DNA from 2 places in the Brooklawnia propionicigenes genome. Region 1 is predicted to be linked to the other one. Evidence: predicted binding sites of a transcription regulator. Region 1 holds the regulator's gene; the other holds the start of a gene.

Region 1 (5,562 bases):
ACTGGGGTCGCCCCGCTGAGGACCCTGGCCAAGACGCCGCGAGCAGCGACGAGAACGGCCAAGCGAGCCCGGAGACCGCGGGCCAGGCCAACCAAGAACAAACCGGCAGCGCAGCGCCGACGTACGGCTCGCCTGCTTATGAGCAAACCGCAGGTGAGCAGCCGAGCAGCGAGCCAGCAGCACCTTCCGCCTACGGGCAGCCCGACACACCATCCACCCCGCCGACCCAGGCCGGCTACGGGCAGTCGTCCTACGAGCAGCCGGGTGGCTACGGGCAGCAATCCGGTCCCCAACCGACCACTCCCAGCTATGGCCAGCCGGGCGCCCCGACTACCCCCGGCTACGGCCAGCCAGATGCCCCGACTACCCCAAGCTACGGACAGCCGGGCGCACAGCCCACCACTCCCAGCTACGGCCAGTCGTCGAGCTATGGCCAGCCCGGCTCGGGAACACCCAACTACGGCACCCCCAGCTACGGACAGTCGTCGTCCTACGGGCAAGCGGCCGGCGAGCCGCCCTCGTCGTCCTACGGACAATCGAGTGGCCAGTCCTACGGCAGCGGCGACCAACAACAGTCCGGCGGGCAATCGTTCTACGGCCAAGATCCATACGGCCAGCAACAGCCCCGCTACGGCCAGGGCGCCGGTTCGCCTTCGGCCGACCCCTACGGCCAGCCGGCCGACCCCTATGGCCAGCAACCCGGCTACGGCCAGCCGACCGATTCGTATGGTCAGCCGACCTACTCGGGCAGCCTGTACGGCCCGGTCGGTGGCCCGGCGGCACCACTGGCCTCCTGGGGCAAGCGCGCACTCGGTGGCCTGATCGACTTCGTCCTGCCCGGCATCGTCATCGGCATCATCTCCTCCTTCTTCAATTCGGGCGGCAATGAGAGCATGATCGGCGGCATCGTCCAGTTCGTCCTGGGGGTCGGCTGGGTTGTCTACAACGTCGGCTACGTCGGCGGCAACACCGGGGTGACGTACGGCCGCAGGGTCGCCAAGACCCGGCTGGTATCGGCGGCCACTGGTCAACCGATCGGGCCAGGAATGTCGATCCTGCGCTACTTCGCGCACATCGTCGACTCCATCATCTGCTACATCGGATGGCTCTTCCCGCTGTGGGACGCCAAGCGGCAGACCCTCGCGGACAAGATGCTCAACACCGTGGTGCTGGACGAGTCGCCGACGACCCCGCCGGCCCCCTACGGCCCGCCGCAGCAGCCCTACGGCTACTGAGTCACACAATCACCAGCGCCTGAGCATTCACCAGCGCCTGAGCGATTACACGGGCGGGACGGTTCCCTGAGGAGCCGTCCCGCTTTCGCTGTCCGAGGCCCTTGGCGCTGGTGACCGCAGCGCTCAGGCCAGACCCGGCGCCAGGGCGAGGTACTGCGAAACGACGATCCACACTCCGAGTAGCACAGCCAGGGTGAAACCGATCATCATCACCACCAGGCCACGATCGGTCAGCGTGATCTCCTCGCGGCCAACGACTGATCGTGTCGATGCGGGCGAAGCGGCCGCGGCCGAGGCCACCACCTGGTAGTAGGCCCCCGGAAGCGGCGATGCCGGTTGCCGGGGACCGGCCGCCCGAGTGGGCACGAAGCGCATCTGTGCACAGGGCCGCCGGTCGCCGTCGAGCAGGGCGCGCCTCGACCGTACGGGTGAGCCCGCGACGCGCCGGACATCGATCTGACTTTCCACCAGGACGCTCATCTTGCTTCCTCCATCCGCCCGGCCATCCGCCGCAGCTAACAGGATCGAACGTGTGTTCGATGCACAGCCTAGCGAGCCGTCCGCGATCGTTCAAGTGTTCGATTCGCTTGTTTCTTGCCGTCTGAGAACCATGCAAGCAGGGCCCACTGACAAAACCATTCGGACGATTCCCGCCGCATCTGTGGTCCGTGGTTCGCCGATCGCATCCATTGGCGACACGCTCGAACAGATGTTTGAATGACGCCCCCGGATGATCTAGCGTTGTCTCATGATCACAGTGAGGCGTCCACCCGCCACCCCTCGCCGTGCCGGCCGGCCATCCAACGAAGACATCGCCCGCGATCTGGGCTTGGACAACGTCGCCGAACTACCCGACAGCTCCGAGGACGAACTGGGGCTGACCGCCCGTCAGCGCCGCATCCTGGAGTTCATCCAGGAAACCGTGTCGTCTCGCGGCTACCCACCCAGCATCCGCGAAGTGGGCGAGGCTGTCGGCCTGGCCAGTTCCTCCAGCGTTTCTCATCAGCTGAAGGCCCTGGAGGCCAAGGGTTTCCTGCGACGCGACCCGAATCGTCCGCGGGCCCTCGAGGTCATTCTTCCGACCCGGACGGCCTCCCCAACAGAACCCGAGGCCGAGCCGCTCGGCCAAGACGACGCCACCGATTCGGGTGACCGGTCACCGAACGCCGTCGCTGTGCCGGTGCTCGGCAGCATCGCCGCCGGCGTGCCGATTCTCGCTGACGAACAGGTGGAGCAGGTGTTGCCGCTGCCACGCGAGCTCGTCGGACAGGGGACCTTGTTCTCACTCAAGGTGCGCGGAGACTCGATGGTGGACGCAGCAATCTGCGATGGCGACTATGTGGTCGTCCGTCAGCAGCCCACTGCGGACAATGGCGACATCGTAGCGGCGTTGCTCGACGGGGAGGCCACCGTGAAGACGTTGCGCCGTGTGCCGGGCCAGGTCTGGCTGATGCCGCACAATCCGGCCTACCAGCCGATCGACGGTAACGACGCCGCGATTCTCGGCAAGGTTGTCGCGGTTCTGCGGCGGATCTGAGCCGGACCGCTAGCTGGTCCCCAAACGCTGCAATGCCTGGATTGCCACCTCGGCGTCGGTGGTGGTCCAAAACGGCGGCAACGAGGCTCGCAGGAAGCCGCTGTAGCGGGCCTTGATCAGCCGCGGGTCGAGGACCGCCACCACGCCCCGGTCGCTCGTCGAACGGATCAGGCGTCCGGCACCCTGGGCCAGCAGCAGGGCCGCATGACTCGCGGCCACCTGCATGAAGCCGTTGCCGCCGGCCTGAGCGACAGCTTGTTGTCGGGCCTGCATCAGCGGATCATCGGGCCGCGGGAACGGGATCTTGTCGATCACCACCAGCCGGCAGGTGTCCCCCGGCACATCAATGCCCTGCCACAGCGACATCGTGCCCAGCAGCACGGAATCCTCTTCGGCAATGAAGGTGCGGGTGAGCTCACTGAGATTCGCCTCGCCCTGGCACATCACGTTCAGCCCCGGGAGTGCGCCGCGCAGGTGCTCTGCGGCTGCTTCGGCAGACCGCTGCGAGGCGAACAGGCCGAGCGTGCGGCCATCCGCGGCCCAGATGAGCTCAGCCAGTTCCGCCAGCGCGTCGGCGCCGATACCATCGCGGCCGGGGTTGCGCAGCCCGGTCGCCACATACAAGATGCCCTGTTTGGCGTAGTCGAAAGGAGATCCGACATCGATGGCACGCCACTGCCCGGCGTCGCCGGCCTCGGTATCGGCCGCGATACGGTCCGCACGGCGCAGCCCGACGCTCCCGGCCATCGACTCGAATGCACCACCGACCGTCAACGTCGCCGACGTCAGGATCGTCGGATGTTCTTCCAGAACGTTCTCGCGCATCAGCCCCGCAACCGACAGCGGCGCAACGTTGAGCTGACGGCCGAAGCGATCGTGCGCGCTCAGCCAGACCACATCGTGCTCGTCGAGTCTGGCCATGCGCTCGGCGATCTCGAAGATCTCTTTCATCGCCGACGCCGCCTGTTGCCGCTGCTCCGGATCGGAGCTCTGCCCCGACCCCGTCGCCAGCGCCGAAACCGCCCGGCGGCTGACCTCGCGCACCAACGCGGCGGCCTCGACCGCGAGCGAACCCGGCTCCGTGATGCGCCCAGGCGCCACCTCGGCCAGTGCATCAGCGAAGGTGTCGGCGACCTCCAGCAATTCTGTGGCCAGGTCATCGTCCAGCCAAGCGCTCGCCCGCTTGGAGACCCGTCCGATCTGCTGCGCCGACAGTTCGCTGCTCGCCGCACCGGTGACCCGGTTGACCAGTTCGTGCGCCTCATCGATGATGACCGGACCGTACTCGGGCAGCGCCGTGCCGCCGTGCATGGCGTTGATGGCCAGCAGCGCGTGGTTGGTGACCACCAGGTCGGCCTGCCTGGCCCTGGCTCGCGCCTCCTCGACGAAGCACTCTGCGCCGTAGGGGCAGACGTTGGCCCCCAGGCATTCGCGTACCGGCACCGAGACCTGCGCCCAGGCCCGCGGGGAATGGCTCGGTGCGTCGTCCCGGTCGGCAAGTCCGCCGTCCTTGGCCTGGTCATCAGCCCATTCGCGGAGCGCGATGACCTCGGCTCCCAGACTGGAGGTGGCATCGGATCCCGAATCGCGCACCGCCTCGACGAGCTCGGCGCCGCCGAGCAGCGAATCCTGTTCGCCACCCGTCTGATCGCGTACCCGCAGCAGGCAGATGTAGTTCGAACGTCCCTTGAGGATCTGCGTGCGCGGTTCGCGACCCACGACCGAGGCGACCGCACGCGCGGCGATCGGAATGTCTTTGTGGGCCAGCTGAGCCTGCAACGCCAAGGTGGCCGTGGCCACCAGCGCGGTCTGTTTCGATCCCACTGCCCAGATCATCGCCGGGATGAGGTAGCCGAGCGACTTTCCGGTGCCGGTACCGGCCTGGACGAGCAGGTGAACCCCCTCGTCCAGGCTCGCCGCCACCTGATCGCTCATCGTCTGCTGTCCCGGACGCGAGGTGCCTCCGAGAGCAGCGACCGCCGCAGCCAGCGCCTGGGAGGCTTGGCCAGGCAAATCGCTCACTGCGGCTGCCTGTTGGCCTGGGCGTACGGGTTCAGTTGGGCCGCCAGATCGGGATGCACCCGCGCCGTGATCAGCGTGCCGCCGGGCTCATGCTCGAGACTGAACACATCCGCCTCCCGGTGCACCCGGTCAACCAGATCGCCCCGGTCCCACGGCACCAGCGCGGTGATCTCGGTCTGCGGTACCGGCAACCGCCGCTCGATCGTCTCGCGGAGCGTCTCGATGCCCTCGCCCGTTCGGGCCGACACCGCGATCGCTTCGGGATATCGGCGCATCACGACCGCGAGCACGTCGGGATCGGCCTGGTCGATCTTGTTGATGACCAGCTGCTCGGGACGATCCGACGCGCCGATCTCGGCCAAGACGGTCCGCACCGCGTCGATCTGGCCGAGCGGGTCGGCGTCGGAACCGTCGACGACGTGCACCAGCAGGTCGGCGTCCACGGTCTCTTCCAGGGTCGAGCGGAAGGCTTCCACCAGATCGGTGGGGAGATGGCGGACGAAGCCGACCGTGTCGGTGAGGGTGTAGACCCGGCCATCGGCAGTCGTCGTGCGGCGGGTGGTCGGATCCAGGGTCGCGAACAACGCATCCTCGACCAGCACGCCGGCATGGGTGAGCCGGTTCAGCAGCGACGACTTGCCGGCATTGGTGTAACCGACGATCGCCACCGAAGGGACGCGGTGCCGTTGCCGGTCGGCGCGCTTGATGGCACGCGTACCTTCCATCTCGCGCAGCTTGCCGCGCAGCACCGAGATGCGATGGTTGATC
Region 2 (5,562 bases), 130 kb from region 1:
GGAGTTTCGTTCGAAGTTTTACCTCTCCCGCAAGGACGTCGACTATGCCCGCGCAAAGGGCAAGGACACGATCCAGCAGCATGCTCACGAACTGCTCGCTGGGCGGATCGGTGCGGCCCAGCCAAGAAACGACGGCAAGCAGACCCCGATGCGCGGTCACCCGGTCTTCGTCGCTCAACATGCGACCGCGACCTGTTGTCGCGGCTGCGTTGCCAAGTGGCATCACATTCCACAAGGGCGGGAACTCACTGACGACGAACTCGGCTATCTGGTCGCCGTGGTGATGGCCTGGATTGAGGACCAGCTGCGACGGCATCCGTGACCGGTCTGGTGGCTTGATCGTCCCCACGGGGTGCTTAGCGATGCGACGGCCTCCCGCACGTTTGCCGTGAAACAAGACGGGAGAACAATGGGCATTGGCCACTACGAGGGAGAACCCGATGATCTTGAACGAGACATTCACCATGTCCAACGGCGTCACCATTCCGAAACTCGGGTTGGGTACCTGGTTCATTGATGATGACAAGGTGGCACAGGCCGTCCGCAATGCCGTGAAGATCGGTTACCGCAACATCGACACCGCCCAGGCGTACGGCAATGAACGCGGCGTGGGCGAGGGCGTTCGCACCAGTGGCATCCCCCGCGAGGAGCTGTTTGTCTCCACCAAGCTCGCCGCCGAGATCAAGGACTACGACACTGCGGTCGGCGCCATTGAGGGTTCACTCGAGAAGCTGGACCTCGGCTACATCGACCTGATGCTCATCCACGCGCCGCAACCGTGGGCCGAGTTCCGTCAGGCCGACTATTCCGAGGGCAACCGCCAGGCCTGGCGCGCCCTCGAAGAGGCGTATCGGGCGGGCAAGATCCGCTCCATCGGCGTCTCGAACTTCCTGGACGAAGACGTCGAGAACATCCTCGAGCACGGCACGGTCGCGCCGCAAGCGAATCAGATCAAGGTCACTCCTGGCAACACTCCCACCGACCTGATCGAGTACTGCCAAGCCAAGAACATCCTCGTCGAGTCGTACTCGCCGCTCTCGCACGGCAAGATCCTCGACAATCCGCGGGTCATGGCGATCGCGCAGAAGTATCGGGTCAGCGTCGCGCAATTGTGCATCCGCTACACCTTGCAGCTGAACACGGTGTCGCTGCCCAAGGCCTCGAGTCCTGAGCATCAGCGCACCAATGCTGACGTCGACTTCGTCATCTCCGATGACGACATGATGGGGTTGCAGGATCTGGGGGATTGAGCTCCGCAGCAGCGGGGGAGCGGTTCTCCTAGAGAGTGTGGTTACACTGTTGGTCATGGGTATCAGGTTCGATGTGTGCGTCCCCGCTTCAGGGTGCCATCGAATGCTGTGTTGTTGTCGTCACTGACTTGACCACCCGCCCCGAGGCGCCGATGATTCTTGGCCCCTCCTTGTGAGTGCTCATCTCACAACCTCACTCCTCAATCGTTCGCACTTCAAAGAAGCGAGCTGTGCCATGCCCCATACCGAAATCTGGAATCGCATCCGCGAGGAGGCTGCCTCCGACCTCCTGGCCGAGCCCGCCCTCGGCGACTTCCTGCAGGCCACCATCCTCGATCACGAGGACCTCGACGAAGCGCTGAGCTACCTGTTGGCCGACAAACTGGCAAGCCCGTCGGTCCCGGCCGAGCGGCTGCGCGAGCTGTTCGTCCATGCTTTCGCCGATGACCCCTCGATCGGTATCGCGGTCCGCGAGGACTTGCGGGCGATCATCAGCCGTGATCCCGCCGCCCGCCGCTACGCCACCCCATTGCTGTACTTCAAGGGCTTTCACGCCCTGCAGGGCTACCGCATCGCGCATTACTACTGGACGCAGGAGCGCGTGCAGCTGGCGCTCTACCTGCAAAGCCGGATCTCCGAGAAGTTCGCCGTCGACATCCACCCCGCGGCGCGGATCGGTAAGGGCATCATGTTCGATCACGCGACGTCGGTGGTCATCGGCGAGACCGCCGTGGTTGAGGACGATTTCTCGATGCTGCACGAGGTTACCCTCGGCGGTACCGGCAAGGTCGGGGGAGACCGGCATCCCAAGATCGGACGCGGCGTGATGATCGGCGCCGGCGCCAAGGTGCTCGGCAATATCCGGGTCGGTGAGGGAGCCAAGGTGGGCGCCGGCAGCGTCGTGTTGGACGATGTGCCGCCCTTCACCACGGTGGCCGGCGTGCCGGCCCGTTCCGTCAGCTACCCCGTCCACGGGCTGCCGGCTCTGGACATCGCCGACCTGGAGGGAAGCCTCTAGCTATCGCTGGTCCGCTGTCTGGAGCAGATATCGTGCGACCGCGATCTGGCGGTTCGGTGTACTAAGCCCGCTACCGCCCAGGTTCTGCAACACGTCACGGGTCGGTTTGCTCCATATGTGCACCGCGCGTTCATCGAGAAACGCATCGCCACCGGTTCGCCAGCCGATCCACTCCATGATGCGGGCGGCCTCGTCGAAGCTGTGTAGCCAGTCCTTGCCGGCCGCGACGAACAGCAGCGCTATCGTGCCGGCATCTTGTTCATGCTGTTTGCCGAGTGGCAGCCGGGTGGCGATGTGGCGCAGCAGGTGGGGCGGATCGCCGGCGAGCCTTCGTCCGTTCGAAGTCACCGTGAGGCGACCACGGCTCAACCGGACGAGACCGAGCGCGGTCGCAGACCTGCGTAGCGACGACACCGTCTGCGATGTGTCTTCGCGGGTGCCTATCCCGACCCATTCGGTTTCGGGACCGAGCTCGGCGAGGATCTGTTGGACGACCCGCGGTGGTAGATAGCCCGCCTGAGTGAGAGTCAGGCCGTCGCCTATCTCGGCAAGCAGCACCTGGTAGCCGCGCACGGCGTCCGCCATGTCGCGCTCGGTCAGACTCGGTGAGCCGAGGTCGGCACGCCTGATCAGCTCACCCAGATCGGAGAGTGGTGAGCCACCGGCGTTCCGCATCAGGATGCTCACCATCGGATGGAACTGTTCGAGCGGGGGCAATAGGCCACGCGCGAGAACCGCATTGACCTCGTCGACGGAGAAGGCTACCGGATCATAGCCGGGAGGCAACCAGTCCAGCACCTGTTGTACCCATTCGGGGTCGGCGCCCTCGGTTCGTCCGTCGAGCCAGTTCAGGAGCTCTTCCAGGCCACCGATCCCGCCGAGATCCTCGGGCGGGCAGGCTCGCTGGCCCGCGAGGCACCATGCGTCCGTGTCGCCCGCGCGCCAGGGCTCGACGCTCTCAAGCTTCATCGTGTGCCACCAACTGTCACCGAAGTCGTACTCGTAGAACAGGCAATCGCCGGGCTCGGAGATCACCTGGTCGAGATGCACATCGCTTTCGGGGATGCCCTTGTCACCCTCGGCGATGTCGAACGGGGTGAGGAAGTGCTGCGTGGTCGGATCGTGGGTGTCGGGACCCATGACGAAGTGATGCAGATGGGAATCCGTCCACCCCATCGCGATCTGCACGACCTCGTGCACCTGCGGAAGCGTGAGATCGCTTGCCAGCCGCAGCTGCCGCCAGATGGGCGGGTGAGCATCATCAAGGTCGAGGCGGACGATGAGCGCCGCCTTGACCGCACGCCTGCCCAGCGGCGTGGGCGTAGTCAGAGCGAACCCGTCGGGATCAGCCCAGTAAGTGGATGCCATACGTCGATCGTAGGCAGGAGGCGGACGATCGGACGCGCCCGACCAAGCAGCCTGCCGCCGGGAAATACTCGCAAGTATTCGAACGAAAGCGTTGTATTCGAACACAGATTCGAATAAACTGAGGTTATGGAAGACCCCACCCATGACCCAAGACTGCTGGTCGACTCGAAGACCAGCGCGGAAGTGTTCGATGCGCTGGATCATGCGCATCAGCAGTTGATCGGCGCTGAGATCGCCGAGCTCGTGGCGATCACCCACGCGGCCGACCTATGGAAGATCGACGAGACCGCGGTAGGCGAAGGCATCGAAGGCCTGATGCGGCCCGGCCATGACGGCACACCGGAGGTAGGCGAGTTCCTGGCTCTGGAGATCGGCCCACTCCTGGGGATTTCGGCCTCATCAGCCATCTGCCGAATCGGAGAGGCGCTGGACCTGCGGCATCGACATCCCATGTTGTGGCAGGCAGTTCTGGCCGGGAAGATGCGCGTGTGGCAGGCGAACAAGATCTGCATCGCCTGCTCACACCTGTCCGCTGAAGCCGCTCTGAAAGTCGACCGTGCGATGAGCGCCGGAGTTGGGGCGCTGCCGTGGTCGCGGATCATGAGAGCGCTGCCGGGGCAGATCATCAGTGCGGATACCAAGCTTGCCGGCAAGCGGGCCGAGGCCGAACGCGAGGCCCGCAGAGTGCGAGTGTCGAAGATCACCGATGGGCATGTCAGTTTCTTCGGTGTCGTCAATCCCGTGGACGGGATCCTCTTCGATCATGTCCTGACCCAGATCGCCAAGACCTTGCCGGTAGGCGAGGACACGCCCATGTGCAGTGACCTGGATCGGAGGCGAGCGGCCGCGGTGGGTGTGCTCGCCAGGTCAGCGCTCGGTCAGGACAGCTTGCCCACCCATACGTTGGTCGTGCATATCTCGGCCGAAGATCCCGCGCTGACTACCGCGGATGGCGAGCTGACGGAGCAGGCGACGACCACGGGTGTGGCCAGGGTCGAGGACTGGGGCCCGATCCTGACCGACCAGCTGCCTCGATTCCTTGCTCACTCGAGAGTGATCGTCCGCCCGGTGCTTGATCCGGCAGGAATGCGACCCGTCGACGCGTATGAGACTCCCGACCGAATGCGGTTCGCGGTCGAGCAGCGGGATCCGGTGGATGTGTTTCCGTGGGGAACCCGCAAAGCCGGTCGTTGCGACATGGACCACACCATCGCCTACATGGATGGCAGACGGGGCCAGACCAGCCTTGAGAATCTCGGACCACTGTCGCGCAAGGCTCATCGAGCGAAGACCCACGGCAAGTGGCAACTTGAACAGACCACTCCTGGTGTCTTCCGTTGGACCTCGCCGCACGGGTACCACTACGAAGTGACCCCCTCGGGAACCACCCGCCTGTTCGTACCCGTGCGGGAACCTCAAGTGCTCGAGACGGCCTGACCCTGCCGCCCGTCCGTCACTTCACTAGGTGATGGACGCCTTGTAGATCGCGTCGATCGAGGCGGCCAGCGCGGCGTTGAACTCCTCGTCCGTCATGGATTCGGTCAGCCCTTCGGTGAGTGCACGGGAGAAACTGGCGATCAGGCGGTGATTGCGGGCGAGGCGTTCGTCTGCCTCGTCCCGGCTGTAACCTCCGGAAAGCGCCACCACGCGCAGGACCGACGGGTGATCGATCAGTGGCGCGTAGAAGTTGTCGACCGTGGGAATGCTCACCTTGAACATGATCGGCAGGTCGAAGATCTCGGTTGCCAGTCGCTCCATGATCTCCGCGAGCAGGATCTGCTCGGATTCTTCCTTGTCAGGAGCCTTGATATCGATCTCCGGCTCCAGAATCGGAATCAGGCCGGCATCGGAGATCTGCCGCGCGAAGGCGAACTGCTGCTCGACATTGCTGGCGATTCCCTCAGCATTGGCCGACAGCACCACAGA

What was found. The regulator LexA, encoded in region 1, represses DNA repair genes until DNA is damaged. The targets are predictions, from matches to a motif close to TCGAACANNTGTTCGA.
Region 2: QUE25_RS12620 (DUF222 domain-containing protein) is a predicted target of LexA. The motif match lies at 3,734-3,749, and genes of this name have one in related genera.

The regions. Positions count from the first base shown of each region.
Region 1 is NZ_AP028056.1:2,868,353-2,873,914, reverse strand. It holds gene QUE25_RS13265 (RDD family protein) at 1-1,235, shown strand, start outside; gene QUE25_RS13260 (hypothetical protein) at 1,359-1,715, opposite strand; gene lexA (transcriptional repressor LexA) at 1,984-2,772, shown strand; gene QUE25_RS13250 (ATP-dependent DNA helicase) at 2,782-4,794, opposite strand; gene hflX (GTPase HflX) at 4,791-5,562, opposite strand, start outside.
Region 2 is NZ_AP028056.1:2,737,561-2,743,122, forward strand. It holds gene QUE25_RS12600 (DUF4186 domain-containing protein) at 1-322, shown strand, start outside; gene QUE25_RS12605 (aldo/keto reductase) at 441-1,250, shown strand; gene cysE (serine O-acetyltransferase) at 1,486-2,268, shown strand; gene QUE25_RS12615 (plasmid pRiA4b ORF-3 family protein) at 2,269-3,636, opposite strand; gene QUE25_RS12620 (DUF222 domain-containing protein) at 3,763-5,073, shown strand; gene QUE25_RS12625 (fructose bisphosphate aldolase) at 5,098-5,562, opposite strand, start outside.